One region of the Nonomuraea composti genome, then DNA from elsewhere that is predicted to be linked to it. Evidence: riboswitches for the same ligand, from Rfam matches in the RefSeq annotation. Region 1 holds a riboswitch; each other region holds the start of a gene.
What was found. A riboswitch is a leader RNA that binds a small molecule or an ion and turns the genes downstream of it on or off. The one in region 1 is predicted to bind cyclic di-AMP.
Positions count from the first base shown of each region.

Region 2: linked by a shared signal. The riboswitch ahead of HCN51_RS36970 (glycoside hydrolase family 25 protein) and the one ahead of HCN51_RS14790 (C40 family peptidase) in region 1 are both predicted to bind cyclic di-AMP.
Region 3: linked by a shared signal. The riboswitch ahead of HCN51_RS43225 (C40 family peptidase) and the one ahead of HCN51_RS14790 (C40 family peptidase) in region 1 are both predicted to bind cyclic di-AMP.
Region 4: linked by a shared signal. The riboswitch ahead of HCN51_RS62945 (hypothetical protein) and the one ahead of HCN51_RS14790 (C40 family peptidase) in region 1 are both predicted to bind cyclic di-AMP.

Region 1 is NZ_JAATEP010000009.1:48,429-52,179, reverse strand. Features, by position in the region: gene HCN51_RS14795 (C40 family peptidase) at 1-685, shown strand, start outside; cyclic di-AMP (ydaO/yuaA leader) riboswitch at 1,680-1,845, shown strand; gene HCN51_RS14790 (C40 family peptidase) at 1,919-2,476, shown strand; gene HCN51_RS14785 (hypothetical protein) at 2,590-3,411, shown strand; gene HCN51_RS14780 (M48 family metallopeptidase) at 3,423-3,751, shown strand, end outside.
Region 2 is NZ_JAATEP010000033.1:104,568-108,318, forward strand. Features, by position in the region: gene HCN51_RS36960 (dihydrofolate reductase family protein) at 1-16, opposite strand, end outside; gene HCN51_RS36965 (hypothetical protein) at 132-1,334, shown strand; gene HCN51_RS36970 (glycoside hydrolase family 25 protein) at 1,392-2,177, opposite strand; cyclic di-AMP (ydaO/yuaA leader) riboswitch at 2,189-2,335, opposite strand; gene HCN51_RS36975 (DUF4383 domain-containing protein) at 2,579-3,025, opposite strand; gene HCN51_RS36980 (hypothetical protein) at 3,075-3,440, opposite strand; gene HCN51_RS36985 (hypothetical protein) at 3,427-3,751, opposite strand, start outside.
Region 3 is NZ_JAATEP010000046.1:31,117-34,867, forward strand. Features, by position in the region: gene HCN51_RS43220 (LuxR C-terminal-related transcriptional regulator) at 404-616, shown strand; gene HCN51_RS43225 (C40 family peptidase) at 751-1,704, opposite strand; cyclic di-AMP (ydaO/yuaA leader) riboswitch at 1,804-1,955, opposite strand; gene HCN51_RS43230 (amino-acid N-acetyltransferase) at 2,222-2,803, shown strand; gene HCN51_RS62645 (RDD family protein) at 2,889-3,751, shown strand, end outside.
Region 4 is NZ_JAATEP010000008.1:194,659-198,409, forward strand. Features, by position in the region: gene HCN51_RS14100 (alpha/beta fold hydrolase) at 1-687, opposite strand, end outside; gene HCN51_RS62945 (hypothetical protein) at 840-1,565, opposite strand; cyclic di-AMP (ydaO/yuaA leader) riboswitch at 1,755-1,889, opposite strand; gene HCN51_RS14110 (DUF5302 domain-containing protein) at 2,043-2,243, opposite strand; gene HCN51_RS14115 (methyltransferase domain-containing protein) at 2,292-2,873, opposite strand; gene HCN51_RS14120 (rod shape-determining protein) at 2,952-3,751, shown strand, end outside.

The DNA of each region.
Region 1 (3,751 bases):
GCTCGGCGAGGACGTCACCTCCTGGCCCGGCCTCTTCAACACCGACAACCCCTCCGCCATGCTCACCGGATGGGCGGTGGCCGGGCAGCTCTCGCAGGAACGAGCCGAGAAACTGGCCGCCTTCGACCGCGAGAACAAGGGGCTGAAGGTCGAGCGCGACAAGGCCGAGGTGGCGCTCGAAGAGGCCGACAAGGAACGCGACGCCGTCGAGAAGGAACGCTCCGAGATCCGCAAGCTCATCGCCGAGCAGAAGAAACTCCTCAAGAAGCTGGGCGCCTACAACCCCGGCAACCCCAACAGCGTCGGCATCAAGTACACCGGCCCCGCCTCCGGCAGCGCCGCGGCCGCTCTGCGCTTCGCGTACGCACAGGTGGGCAAGCCGTACATCTACGGCGGCACGGGGCCGCGCGGCTACGACTGCTCCGGCCTCACCCAGGCGGCCTGGGCGGCGGCCGGCGTTTCGCTGCCCCGCACGACGTGGCAGCAGTGGTCGTGGGGGGCCAGCCGCCGGGTGTCGCTCGACGCGCTCCAGCCGGGGGATCTGATCTTCAGCGAGGGTTTGGGACACGTCAGCATGTATGCGGGTAACGGGCAGATCGTCCACGCGCCGCAGACGGGCGACGTCGTCAAGGTCGTCAAGCTCTCCTCTTACGGGCGGTCGCTGGTGGGTGCGGTCCGCCCGTAATCGTCCCGCTTTCGCGCGGCGGTGGGTGAGGGCCGATTTCGGTCCCTGACCGCCCGGGTTTCGGTCACGTACGGGTGCGGCCACGCGCCCCCCGCCAGGGGAGGTCGCAGGGGGTCGCCTGGCGTGGCGGCGGGACCGGGTCACGCCGGCGGCGCGGTGGTCGGCGTGGTGCCCAGCGCGATTGTCCGGTGCGGCTGGAGAGCCCGCCTTGGGCGCCGCCCACCTTGCGCCGAGCTCCACCGCGCATCGTCTCGCCGGCCCGGCGCCGGACAGGCGCGCGAAATCCGCCTGCCCGGCGCAGTGCCGCCTGTGCGGCCCGCGTGCTGGGGCGGCGCGTAGTGGGGTGCCGCGTGGTGGGGCGGCGCGTGGTGGGGCGCTGCATGGCGGGGTGCCGCGTCGTGTGCCGCCTGGCGCCGCCGCGTCGTGCGCGCATTCGTGCGCCGCGGCGCGACGAGACGCGCGTTGCCCGGGTGGCGCGTGAAACGGCGGGTCTGGGGCGGAGGGTCGGCAATATCTACGATGCTCCATCGTAGAGAGGGGCTCGCAAGGTCTTCAGAGAGGGCCACATTCAGCGGGGATGGATACGGATGGAGCCGTAGGTACCCGTGCTTCCCCCGGCATGGCGCGCATCATGGCACGGAGCGGGCGGGAGCGCTCCCAGTGGCGATACTCAGTTTGAAGTGTGACAAATGTGACGGATGTGACGGGTGGGACCTGACAAATGTGTCAATTCTGAAGTGTGAGGAGGGTCACATTTCGGTAACGGAGCCCGATGTTCCAGCAGGGATTTCGATCCTGACAAACCCTCCTGTCTGATCTTTACAGCCGGACTCACCCTTTGCCGATCCGTGACCTTTCGGCGTAGCTTCTGGCGTCGTCGCGGTGAACAAGCCATGTCCCCGCGAACCCGCATCGGTCCCTCCCGATGTGAGACAGATAAAAATCCGCCGGCCGCCCCCCGACCATCCCCACACCAGCAAGTTCGCGTCGGGGCCAGGGCGGCCTGCCGAATCCGTGCAGCCAGGAGGCACGGAGCCGGGGACCCAGCGATCCCAAGTCCCCAAGGGATCAGGGGTGAATCGGCGCGCCCATGCGTGCCGTAGGGCGACTTCCACGCCCGAATCCGTCAGCTAACCCGGTAGGCGTTCGTGGAAGACACAAGGAGAAATCCTGTCTAGTCCCCTGCAGAACCCCCGCCTGTCCCGCCTTGCCCTGAGTGGCGTTGCACTCACGATGACCGTGACGGCCGGAGGTCTGATCCTCCATGCCCCAACGGCTCGGGCGGAGACGACGAGCGATGCGGCCGTTCCGATGACGGTCAAGGCAGTGACGAGCACCGCGGCGATGAGCACGGCGGTGGCGAGCACGGCCAAGACGTCCAGGAAGGCCACGACCGCCCAGCGAAGGGCGGCCAGGCTCGCTCGGCAGCAAGCGAAGGCCCGCAAGGCCGTCGCCGTGGCCAAGAACCAGATCGGTGACCCGTACCGGTACGGAGGCACAGGGCCTGGTTCGTTTGACTGCTCCGGTCTCGTCCAGTTCGCCTGGAAGAAGGCCGGCATCAAGCTCCCGCGCGTGGCGAGCAGCCAGTTCGCCCGCATCAGGCACAAGGTCTCCTGGCGCAATCTGCGTCCCGGCGACCTGATGTTCTTCAGCGGGCTCGGCCACGTCGGCATGTACGTCGGCAAGGGCAAGATGATCCACTCGCCGCGGACAGGTGAACGGGTACGCATCGACAAGCTGAGCGGATGGCGCCGATCGTCCTTTGTCGGCGCGGTTCGTCCCGGCATGTGAAGAAGCCCCGTTCGGATTCTTGGAGGATTTCCTGGATCCGGACGGGGCTCTCGCCTGTCCGGGGACTTACGCGCTGGAGCCCGGCGCGGTCCGGGCCACTACGATCGGGCATCGTGTTGGAGCGGGTGAGCCGGCGGGCCGTGGTGGCGGGGCTGCTGATCCTCGTGCCCTCCGCCGCCGCTCCGCTGCCCGGTTCCCCCATCCTTCCTCCCGAGCTGCGCGATCTGTGGCCGGGGCGGCGGACGGCCGTGAGTCGCGGTGCCCGCTCCACGGTCGCGGGGCCGGCCGGCGCCTCGCCGACGTCGCTGGCCGAGCTGGCGCGCACGGCCGACGGTGCGGCGGTGCGGGTCTCGGGCGTGCTCGGCCGGCCCGTACGGCCGCTGATCGTCCTGCCCGAGTCCGGACGGGACGCCGCCCGCCTGGCCCGCACCACCCCGCTCGACGGGCTGGCGGCGGTCGCCGACGGGCGGCGCGTGATCGTCGTGCCCGAGGCGTTCGCCAGGCTGAACCGCACCGGCAGGGACGTCGTCCTGACCCACGAGCTGACCCACGTCGTCGCCGGCACCGGCGGCGTGCCCGTCTGGCTGTACGAGGGTTTCGCCGACTACGTCGGCTACCGCGACTCCGGGCTGCCCGTCGCGACGGCCGCCGCCGAGCTGGCGGCCGAGGTACGAGCCGGACACCTGCCGAACGCTTTGCCCGGCCCTGAGGCTTTCGCCGTGAACGGGGCCGACCCCGGCCGCCTTGCCCGGGCGTACCAGGAGGCCTGGCTGGCGTGTCGCTTCCTCGCTGACCGGTTCGGTGAGGGGACCCTGGTGAGGCTCTACCGTGAAGCCCGGGTGGCGGGCGTCGATCGGGCGCTCGCCTCGCTGGGGCTCTCCGTCGCCACGCTGACGGCACGGTGGCGCACGTACGTGCGGGATCGGCTCGTGTGAAGGGGAGGCAGATGAGCGATCGAAGAGACGCCGATGACGCGGCGCGGGAAGACGAGGTGACCGGGGAAGACCGGATACCGGATGGGGCGATGGCCGCCGTGGGGGCCGCGGGGCACGCGGACGAGGAGGCGGCGGAATCGGAGGACGCCGTCCCCGCCGGACGCCCGCACCTCGGCGGAGGGACGACGGTGCCGGGGGAGAGCGAGCCGGCGGCAGCCGCGCAGGCGCCCGCCCAGGCCCGAGCCCAGGCGACCGCCGGGGTGCCCGCGAGCGACGACACCGTGACGTTCGGACCACCGCCTCCGAATGAGGAGCGTGCGGACGGGCATCGTGAGGAGGT
Region 2 (3,751 bases), on a different contig from region 1:
GCACTACCTTGCTCATCACGAGCCTCCTTCGCTCCGGGTCACCTTCACGAGAAGGTCGGAGCCGCCCGCGCCGCTTCGACACGTTCGGCGGGAGAAATCCAGAAAAGGCCGCCGGCCGGTAGCATCCGCGCGTGGATCGCATCACCTCGGCCATCCCGGAGGCCGGCCCCGCCGACACCGCCGCCCTGCGCGAGATCGACCCCGACGAGCTGGCCCGTTACGTCCTCGACCCCAGGAACCCGTGGTGGCGGCGCCGGCGGTGTGCGGAGGCGCTGTTCAGGCGCGTCCCCGAGGCGCGGGTGCCCGAGTTGCTGGAGCGCATCCGGGATCCGCGCGAGTCCACCGACGTGCGCCTCGCGCTGCTCGCCGTGCTCGGGCACCGGGAGGAGCTGCTGCCGTGGCTGCTGCACGACGACCAGCGCAACAACACCTCGTTCAGGTGGCGGGGGGCGATCCTGAAGGCGCGCGGCGAGGCGGGCGACCTCACGGCGGCGGCCGAGCTGTCGACGCTGGCGTTCGACCAGTGGCACCGCAACAAGGCGAAGGGCAGGGCCGGGCTGGACGCGCTGGTGGAGCGGCACGGCGTGGCAGCGGTCGACCGCCTGCTCGGCGACCGGCCGGAGGACCGGGCGTTCCGGGTGCTCATGCGGCACCGCGCCGGCGAGGACATCACGCCGGCGCTGGCCGACCCCGACGTCGGCGTCGCCTACGAGGCTTACTCGCTGACGTGGGACGACGAGGCGTTGAGGGCGTTCGCCCGGGACGCGCCGACCGTGGAGGGGGCGCTGTGGGCGGCGCTCGGCCTGTACGACGTCACCGACGACCTCGACGAGATCCGGGCCATCGACGAGGCACTGGGCCGGCCGCGCGTCGAGGTGCAGGGCCTGGACGCGGAGATCCGCGCCGCGATCGTGCACCGGTACGTCCCCGAGTGCGAGGTGCGCACCGACCCGCGCTGGCGGATGGAGGCCCTAATCACCGAGCCGCCCCCGCCCACGGACGTGGAAGGGCAGCTCCGGCGGGCGTCGGACGCGCTCGCGCGGGCGGGCCAGTCCCCGGAGCCGCCCGTGCACTGCGGGGAGGACTACGGGCAGGGCACCGGAACGTACCACGTGATCAGGTGCGCGGGCGGCACGGTCCTGGTCAGCATGCTCGGGCGGTTCGTCACCGGCTCGGACGAGGCCACGCAGGTGCGGGCCCCGCTCGAAGCGGCCGGGTTCCGGTGGATCGACGACGACCTCGGCGCGATCACCGTGGACGGGTTGTGCGTGTACTGGTTCGGCACCCGCGACCCGATCAACGTGCGCGCCCTGCTGTTCTACTGGCAGGACTGAGGCCGGGGGCCGGGGGCGCCGGCCCCGCTGCCGGCCAGGAGCCGGGGCCCAGGGGCGTCAGGCGCGCCGGCCCAGGGCGCGCAGCTCGTCCGGGCTCAGCGCGGAGACGTTCTGGTCGATCGGCGAGTCGGTGTACTGGTGGATCGTCCAGGACTTCCAGTCGGCGGGCGGCGTCACGGCGCCCTTGGCCCGCCCGTAGTGGGCGACCCAGAGCGGGTATTCGGCCAGGCCCTTGCCGTAGGTGTCGGCGAAGTTCCAGCCGCTGTAGAACATCGGGGCGATCCCGGTACGGGCCTTGACGTGCGACAGCCACGCCTTGGCCCAGGCGTTGACCTGGTCGACGGAGCGGCCGTCGGTCGTCTCCAGGTCCAGGACGAGCAGGTCGCCGGGCTTGGCGGGCTGGGCGTTCACCACGGCGAGGAAGTGGTCGGCCTCGGCGATGGGGTCGTTGCCGGGGTGGCCGAAGTGGTAGGCCCCGCGGACGATCCCCTTGTCGCCCAGCTCGCGCCAGTGCCGGGCGAACGACGCGTCGCGGAAGGCGGTGCCCTCGGTGGCCTTGACGATGCCGAACTGGGCGGAGCTGGCGCTCCAGTCGTAGAGCGGCTCGTAGTTGGAGATGTCCAGGCCGTAGGAGAGCGCGTGCCCGGCGTGCTGGTGGGTGGCGGCGTGGCCTACGACAGCGCCGGCGACAGGGCCGGCACCGGGGCCGGCGGGGGAGGCCAGGGCCGTGCCGGTCACGCCGGTCAGCGCGACGGCGCCCGCCAGGATCGCGCCGCCGACGGCCAGGCCGAAGCGCTCGGAGAGCTGGTTCTTGAGGGTTGCGGCAAGCTGGGGCTTGGGCATGAGGTGATGACTCCTTGCTTCCATGCCGCCTACCGGGTTAGCTGACGGGTTCGGGCTTGGAAGTGCCCTACGGGCGCGGCGTGGGCCTGGCGTCCGATTCACCCCGGAAATGGTGGGTCCCCGGCTCCGCTGTGGCGCGGATTCGGCGGCCGGGCGTCGTTCTCGGAGCGGCGCCTGCGAGAGCGGTGCCTGCGAGAGCGGTGGCTACGAGAGCGGTGCCCGGTCGACAGAGGGCGACGGCTCGACGCGGAGCGTCAGCACGTGCCCTACAGAAGGTACATATCACCCCAAATAAGGTGCAAATACGGCAAAGGAGACCCGTGCCGTGCACAGGTCTCCATCGCCGCCCCGGCCGGGGATCCGCGGCCGGGTAGATTTTTCCGCCCTACCCCCGATCGGCCTCAGTGGTGGGCGGTGACGCGGCGCCGGCTGAGAGCCAGGCCGAGGGCGATCATGACGATGCCCAGCCCCAGGTGCAGCCAGTTGTCGGCGTTGTTGAGCGGGACGAAGTTGGCCGGGCTGTCATGGCCGACGAGCAGCCCGTAGATCCACAGCAGCAGGTAGATGACCCCGCCGCCGACGAGGAAGTTGCGCGCCCCGCTCCACGTACGGGCGAGCAGGACACCCGCGATGCCGAACAGCAGGTGCACGATGTTGTGCAGGATCGAGACCTGGAAGACGCCGAGCAGGTGCGCGTCGGAGTGGTGACCCGCGAACTGCAGGTCGTCGTACCCGGTCGTGATGCCGGGGATGAAGCCGAGCACGCCGACCAGCAGGAACAGCACGCCGACGACGAGCGCGGCGAGCTGCACGGGAGAGCGGGCGGCGGAAGTACGCGGGGTGTCCATCGGACCTCCCTTGATAGAAGGAACCCTCCTCCTACCCCCAGGCACGAAGTCAGGCGTCCGCCCGCCCCTCCTGGTACAGGTCACGGACGGAGGCGAGCTCCCGCACGGGCACGCGCAGCACGATCCGCTCGCCGTCGATGCCGCCGACCTGCTCCCACGTCACGTACCGGGTGTCGCGGTGCAGCACGCCGAGCAGCGCCCTGATCAGCCACGGGCCCTTGATGGCGGGGCCGCGCTCGTAGCCGAACAGCCGGCCGGTGTGCCGGGCGACCACGATCAGCCCGGCGACGCGGAAGGCGTTCTGGACCTGCTGCAGCAGCGGCCCGTCCTGGATCAGCCGCACGTCGGCGACCTGCCCGACGAGCTCGCCGGCGCTGTCGACGACGGGACGGGCGATGAGCTCACTCATTCTCATGCCGGGCTCCGGGGATGGGCTCGATGAGGCGGCTGCGGACCCACCGTTCGAGGGCGGGCCGCTCCAGCTCGCCGCCGACGTGCACGGCGCTGGAGATGTGGCTGACGTTCGCCATGGGGATGCGCGGCGGCGCCTGCTCGCCGCCGGCGCCGAACAGGCGGGCGGCGCCAGCCATGAGCCGGCCCAGCACGCCGCCGACGCGAGGGCCGAGCGCCAGCGGCCCCATCAGGATGGCGGTCACGTACGGGCGGCCCTCGTCGTCGAAGGCCAGCTCCAGATCGTCCACCTTGCACACGAGCCGGCCGTCGTGG
Region 3 (3,751 bases), on a different contig from region 1:
AAGCGCGGGTCGCGCAGCAGGGGCCGCGCAGAGCTCGTGAGAGGTGGCGACGAGCAGCCCCGCGCGCGTACGGAAGAAGGCGCCGCGCGCGCTCATCTCGCGATGGCGGGAGTAAGGATCACGCAGAAACTCCCGATCGAACGGATCAAAACCCAGGACGTCGGCCGCGCTCCAAACCTCGGGATTCGGAGCGCCGGAAGGCTCCACGAGATCGCTCATCGCGAGGTGATCGGTGCCGACATATCGCGAGTACGTCACATATATCGGATCATGTCAATAGCGCTCGTCAAGGGCGTAGATTGTTATGCTTGACGACCTTTCCAGGATGCGTTTACCGTCTGCGAGGAGCGACTTCGGGCCGGTCAAGAGGCCCAAGTTCAGCTGTTGGGGGGGAGGGCTCCCGATGGACGTGCTCACTGAAGGCGTTGAGCTGAGCCATGCGGACCTTGCGTTGCTGGCGGAGCTGGCCAAGGGGGTCACGGTAGACCGAGTGGGCAGACGGCTGGATATCAGCGGGCGCACAGTGCGCAGGAGACTACGTGGGATCTGTGACCGTATCGGCGTGGCCACGGCCATAGAGGCCGTGGCTTGGGCGGCCCGCCGCCAGTTGATCTAGCGGCGAGCGGTACGGGGGAGGGGCCGGCTGAAGGGATACCGATTCAGCCGGCGAGGCGTACCGCGCGATTCCCGATCACCCGGAGACGCGATACCGCGTTTCCGATCAGCCGGCGATGCGAGGCGCTTTCCCGGTCAGTCGGCGATGCGGACCGCGCCGGCGAACGGCCTGTTGGCGATCGAGGCGATCCGTACCACGTCACCGGTCTGCGGGGCGTGCACCATCATGCCGCCGCCGAGGTAGATGCCCACGTGGTGCAGGTCGCTGTAGAAGAAGACCAGGTCGCCGGGGCGCAGCTCCTCGCGGGAGATGTGCCTGCCCGCCGTCCACTGGCTGCCGGTGTAGTGCGGCAGGGAGATGCCGACCTTCTGGTAGGCCGCCATGACGAGGCCGGAGCAGTCGTAGGAGCCGGGGCCCTCGGCGCCCCACACGTACGGCTTGAGCTGCTGCGTGAGCGCCCACCGGGCGGCCTGGGCGGCCTTGCCGCTGCCGACGATCGGCAGGTTGACGCGCTGTGCCCGGGTGCCGGGCCGGCCGGCCTCGCCGAGCGCCCGCTTGAACAGGTTGCTCTCGACCTTGGTCACCAGCTTGGTGATCTTGTCGCGCTTGGTGTCGAGCTCGCTGACGATCTTCTGGACCTCGTCGATGCGCGCCTTGGCTCCGGCCCTGGCGCGCTCGGCGGCCTCCCTGGCCTGGGTGACCTGGTTGACCTCGGCGCCCTGCTGCTGCTCCAGCACGTCCATGGTGGCGGCGCGGTCGAGGAAGGAGTCGGGGTCGCCGGAGCCGGCGAAGGCCAGCAGGCGGTTGAGGCCGCCGGTCATGTAGGCGTTCTGGGCCAGCATCGCGACTTCCGCGCGCTTGGCGTCGAGATCGGCCTCGCTGGTCGCCAGCGTCTTCTGGGCGGCGTCGGCGGCCTTCTTGGCGGTCTTGAGCTTCTCCCGCTGGCCGTTGTACTCCTCGGTCAGCGTCTCGATCTCGTTGTGCATCTTCTCGACCTGCTTGGCCAGGTCTTGCAGCGAGGGCTTGGGGTCGGCGGACGCCGGGCCGACGGGAAGGGCGATCAGGAGCGCGGCCACTGTGATACTCACCACACCGCCGAGGCGCCGTGACAGCCCGGCCCTCTCCTGGGGGCGGGCGTGCCTGCCCGCCGTCCTGTGCCCGCCGTTGCGCGTGCCCTTCACCAACCAAGCTCCCTTCCTCGACGCCTACCGGGTTAGCTGACGGGTTCGGGCCGGAGCAGCCCTACCGAACGGACTCGGATTCACCCCGGGTGACGGCGATGGGGGTCGCCGCCGGTGGGTCCCCGGCTCCCCTCGCGGGGATTTGGCGTGTCCCGCGCGCGCGACACGCGGGGAACATCGTCGCTGGACACTAATGCACTCCGAGTTCGTGCTCAACCGGAACTGCCGAGTTCATAGAGGTTTCACAACCGAAGGGTCACAAGGTGATCTCGTGCCCGGCCGGGCAGAACGGGGTTTATGTCACGTTCGATGCCCCTTCTGCCGGATGTGGAGAGCGTGCTCATATGGCCACCGGATGTAACAGGATGGGCGGAGACGTGGGAGTTAAGGCTGAGCCGTAATGACATCTGTACTCTGGAGAGCCATGGAGCAGGTGGCCGAGCTGGCGACGTCCGAAACCGGGCCCGAGACCGCGGTGGTGGTCCGGCGTGCCCGCACGCCCGACGTCCGGGCGATCAGGCGGCTGGTCGACACCTACGCGGGCGCGGGTCCGCGGCTCCTGGAGAAAGCCACCGTGACCCTGTACGAGGACGTGCAGGAGTTCTGGGTGGCCGAGCGGGGCGGGCAGGTTGTCGGCTGTGGCGCGCTCCACGTGCTGTGGGAGGACCTCGCGGAGGTCCGCACCGTGGCCGTGGATCCGGCGTGCCGCGGCATGGGCGTCGGCCATCGGATCGTCTCGGCGCTGATACAGCACGCGAAGGATCTGGGTCTGCGACGTGTATTCTGTCTGACTTTTGAGGTCGACTTCTTCGCGAGGCACGGCTTTCGCCCGATTCAGGGCACGCCGGTCTCACCCGAGGTGTACGCCGAACTCCTGGCCTCGTACGACGAGGGCGTGGCTGAGTTCCTGGACCTGGAACACGTCAAACCGAACACCCTGGGCAACACCCGGATGCTGCTCCATCTGACATCGGGTGACGCGGACCTTGACCACTTGGAAAGGTGATTGTTGATACCTATGTCGATACGTTGGGCAGCACAGGCATGTGTCCTGACACGTGCCACATGCGCACTCGAAGCGAGGTGACACGGTGAGCACCGGACAGCCGCCGTATCCACAGGACGATTCCGGCGAGAATCCCCCGCCCGGCACCCCTTACGGGCAGCACAACCAGGGCCGCCACCCCGGCGAGCCCGACCCGGACGTGACTGTGGTCGGCTACCGGGCGGACGACGCCTACGGCCAGCAGCCCCAGTATGGCCAGCAGCAGGGCTACGGTCAGCAACAACCCCCGTACGGACAGCAGCAAGGCTACGGTCAGCAGGGCTACGGCCAGCAGCCCCAGTACGGCCAGCAGCACGGTTACGACCAGCAGCAGCAGTACGGCCAGCAGGGCTACGGTCAGCAGCAGCAGTCCCAGCCTGACTACGGTCAGCAGGGCTACGGCCAGCAGTCCGGTTACGGCCAGCAGCCGCAGTCGGGCCAGCAGCCCCAGTACGGGCAGCAGCAGGGCTATGGCCAGCAGCAGCAGTCCCAGCCCGGCTACGGCCAGCAGGGCTACGGTCAGCAGCAGCAGTCCCAGCCGGACTATGGCCAGCAGCAGTACGGCCAGCAGTCCGGTTACGGCCAGCAGCCGCAGTCGGGCCAGCAGCCCCAGTACGGGCAGCAGCAGGGTTACGGCCAGCAGCCCCAGTCGCAGCCCGGCTACGGCCAGCAGGCTCAGTACGGCCAGCAGCCGCAGTCCCAGCCGGACTACGGCCAGCAGGCTCAGTACGGCCAGCAGCCGCAATCGCAGCCGGACTACGGCCAGCAGGCCGCCTATGGCCAGCAGCCCCAGTCGCAGCCCGACTACGGCCAGCAGGGCCAGTACGGCCAGCAGGCCGCGTACGGTCAGCAGCAGCAGGGCTATGGCCAGCAGCCCGGCTACGACCAGCAGGGTTACGGTCAGCAGGG
Region 4 (3,751 bases), on a different contig from region 1:
GTGCAGCACGAGCGCGGACACCTTGACCTGGGCGAGCAGCGCCGTCCGGTCCCCCGAGCCCATGATCGCGGCGAGCTGCCTGGCCGTGCCCGCCGGGTCGAAGCAGCGGTCGTAGGCCAGCCCGGCCATCGCCTTGATCCGCTCGTGGTCCAGCTCGTAGCCGGGCGAGCCGATGACCGACCAGGTCCGTACCGCCTGCTCCAGCACCGCCTCGCGGCCCTCGGCCGGCCGGCCCATCAGCACCGCGGCGGCGGCCTCGGTGGGCGGCGCCACGCTGGGCCCTGGCGTGGACATGATGGAGGTCAGGGTCAGCACCCGCCCTGGATGCCGGATGGCCAGCGTCTGGGCGATCATCCCGCCCATCGACGCGCCCACCACGTGGGCCGCCGGCCAGCCGAGGACGTCCATGAGGCCCGCGGTGTCGTCGGCCAGGTCGTCCAGCAGGTACGGCGGCGCGGCGCCCATCGCGGGCACCCCGTGGTCGTGGAAGTGCGTGGACAGGCCGGCGTCGCGGTTGTCGAACCGGACGACGTGGTGTCCCTGCTCCGCCAGGAGCTCGCAGAACTCCTCGTCCCACTGGACGAGCTGGGCGCCGAGCCCCATGACGAGGAGCAGGGGACGGCCCGTGGGTGAGCCGAAGCTCTCGTAGGCGATGTCGATGCCGTTCACGGCTGCGCGGGTGGTCACGACGACCAGAATGACATTCTGGTCGTCGCCGCGTAAAGGCCGCCGGGTGTTTATGGGGAGGGGGTCCGTTTACGGCGGGAGCCTGGTTATGGGGAAGGCGCCTGTTTATGGGGAGAGGGCTTGCTTATGGGGAGAGGGCTTGCTTATGGAGGTCAGCGCCGCAGGAGGGCGCGCAGACGCTCGCCGCCGAGCACCACGCCGCCGCCCGTCACCGTCAGGACGCCGGCCAGCAGCGTGCTACCGGCCACGCCCGGCTCCTTGGGCTCGCTCACCGGCACCACGGGGGCGTCCACGAGCCGGCCGCCCGCGTTGTCCTCGTCCTCGTCGGCCTTCGGCGGCGTCGCCGGGTTGCGGTCGCGCTCGGCCCAGGCGCCGGTGGAGAACGGCACCGGGTAGTTCTTCTTGCCCACGCCGTCACCCCACTTGGTGATGACGTAGTCGACGTCGATGTGTCCCTCGCCGCCGATGCCGTCCACGCCCAGCGTGCTGGCGTTGAACTCGCCGCCGGTCAGCTCGGCGAACGTCTTGGCGTCGAGGTCCAGCATGACGCCGCGGCTGGACGGCTCGCCCGGCCCGCGGTCGCCCACGAAGAAGGGCATCTTCTTGCCCTTGTAGACGACGTATCCCTCGGTCATCAGCGGCCAGCTCGGGCTGGCGGCCAGCCCCTTCTGCATCGGCTTGCCGCTGGCCGGCAGGCCCGTGTCACCGGCGCGGCCGGAGGCGTCGTCCCAGAAGTACGAGGCCGTGGTCGAGCCTTTGAGCAGGATCTTCTCTCCGGTGTCGGAGTCGGCGTGGGCGGCCGTGCCGGCGACGGTCAGTGCTCCGACGGCGGAGCAGGTCAGCACGGCGAGGGAACGCAGGCCAAAACAGGCGAACATGAAGCAGCAAAACCCTTCACTGGGGGACAGGGAGGTTGCACTCACGGAAAAAAGGGCGCGGCGGGGCAGGGCGCCGCGAGATCGCTACGCGGAGCGCAAGATACGAGCCTTTGGGGAAGGGGGCCGCTCAGCGGGCGGCGGCCGGGAAGACGCGGTCTGGGGGAACGACGCGCTGGTGCATGAAGTAACTTGTCCTCTCCATCACGCCTACCGGGTTAGCTGACGGGTTCGGGCGTGGAGATGCCCTACCGGCGCGTGGCCGGATTCACCCCAACGGAGGTGGTTCCCCGGTTCCCGACGTTCGGGATTCGGCGCCAACCGGCGGTCCTTCTGGGGTAAGGACCGGGTAACCGGCTGGTAATGGCGAATACGTTAGCCACGGAAACGGACACATGCCAACGTATCGGGCAAAAGATCTACCTGGTTAGGTAAAGAAAAAGGGGGCACGGCATGCCGTACCCCCGCCAGATTCCAGCCTCAGCCGCCGCTCTTGCGCCTGAATGATCTCTTACTCGCAGCCGGACCGTGCGCCCCGTGGATCTTGGATGGGTCGCCGCCCCTGCCACCCGCGCCCGAACCCGCGTGCTGGTTGCGCTTGCGCTCCAGCGCCTCGCGGAACTTGCGCTTCATCTCGTCCTCCGGAGTGTCGCTGACATCCGGCTCCGGTGCATCCGCCATGAGGACCTCCATGGTGTTGGGGACAGTCACAGCTTCGCACGGCACCGCTTATGACGCGAAACCGGGCTCACTGCGAGGTGAAGGCCAGCAACCGGAAAACCGGGTCGGGACCCCCCGAACGCCCCTGCCCGTGCCCGGTTCGCCGCGGAGCCGCAACCCGCGCCGTGCCGCTTCGGCGATGACGATCTCCGCCCCGTCCGTCGCGGGCGACCGGTCGCCCGGCCGGTGCGCGGCCTTTTTATCCACCGTCGTGACGAACACTCCCCCGGGCCGCAGCACGCGGGCCGCCTCCGCGATGACCGGACGGGCGTCGTCGAGCAGGTGCAGCAGCCAGAAAGTGGTGACCGCGTCCACGCAGCGGTCGCGTACCGGAAGCCGGCGCCCGTCACCCAGCACGACCGGCACCCGCTCCGAGGCGAGGCGGGCCATGCCGGCGGCGGCGTCCACGCCGAGCACCCGCAGGCCGCGCGCGGCCAGCTCCCTGGTGACCAGCCCGGTGCCGCAGGCCAGGTCGAGCAGCGTGCCGGGCTCGGGGATCAGACCCCGGACGGCCTCCGCCGCCGCCCGCGCGCGGGGCAGCCCGCCCCGGGTCTCGTCGTAACGCGCCGCTTCGAGGCTGTAGTCGAGCACGGTCCCAGTACAGCAGGTAAAGGGGATCCGTTCCGTTCGTGGTGTTGTGTTGGGACGGATCAGGAAACAGTCCCCGCGATGAGACTCCTCGGTCGTGACCTGGCGATGGATCTGGGAGCGGCGAGCACGCGGATCTACGTCAGACGCAAGGGCATCGTGCTCGACGAGCCCTCCGTCGTCATGTGCGACGTCCGGACGGGCAAGATCGTCCGGTACGGCGCCGAAGCCGTCGCCGACAGCGGCGGCAGCACCCACTGGCCGGTCAGCGGCGGGCTGCCGGCCGACGCCGAGCTCGCCCGGCGCATGGTGCGGCACTTCCTGCGCAAGGTGCACTGGCACCCGTACGCCCGGCCGCGCCTGGTCATGGCGCTGCCCGGCGACTCCACGCCGATCGACCGCGAGGCGCTGCAGGACATCGCGTACGAGGCCGACGCCAGGACCGTGCGGCTCGTCCCGCACGCGCTGGCCGCCGCGCTCGGCGCCGGCATGTCGCTCCACGACCGCACCGGCCACATGGTGATCGACATCGGCCGGGACGCCGCGCGCATCGCCGTCCTGTCCGGCGAGTCCGTGGTGGCGACCGGCTCCGTCCCGTACGGCGGGCAGGCCGTGAACCGGGCCATCGCCCGCTTCGTCGAGCGCGAGCACGGGCTGCAACTCGACGACGAGGCGGCCGAGACGGCCAAGCGGCACGCCCACGACGGGCTCGTGGTCGTGCGGGCCCGCGACCCCGGCACCGGCCGCGAACGGGAGCTGTCGCTGCCCGTCGAGCACATCTTCGAAGCCACCAGGCAGCCCGTCGAGACCATCGCACGGGCGGCCATGGAGACCGTGGAGCGCTGCCCGGCCGAGCTGGCCGCCGACCTCGGCGAACGCGG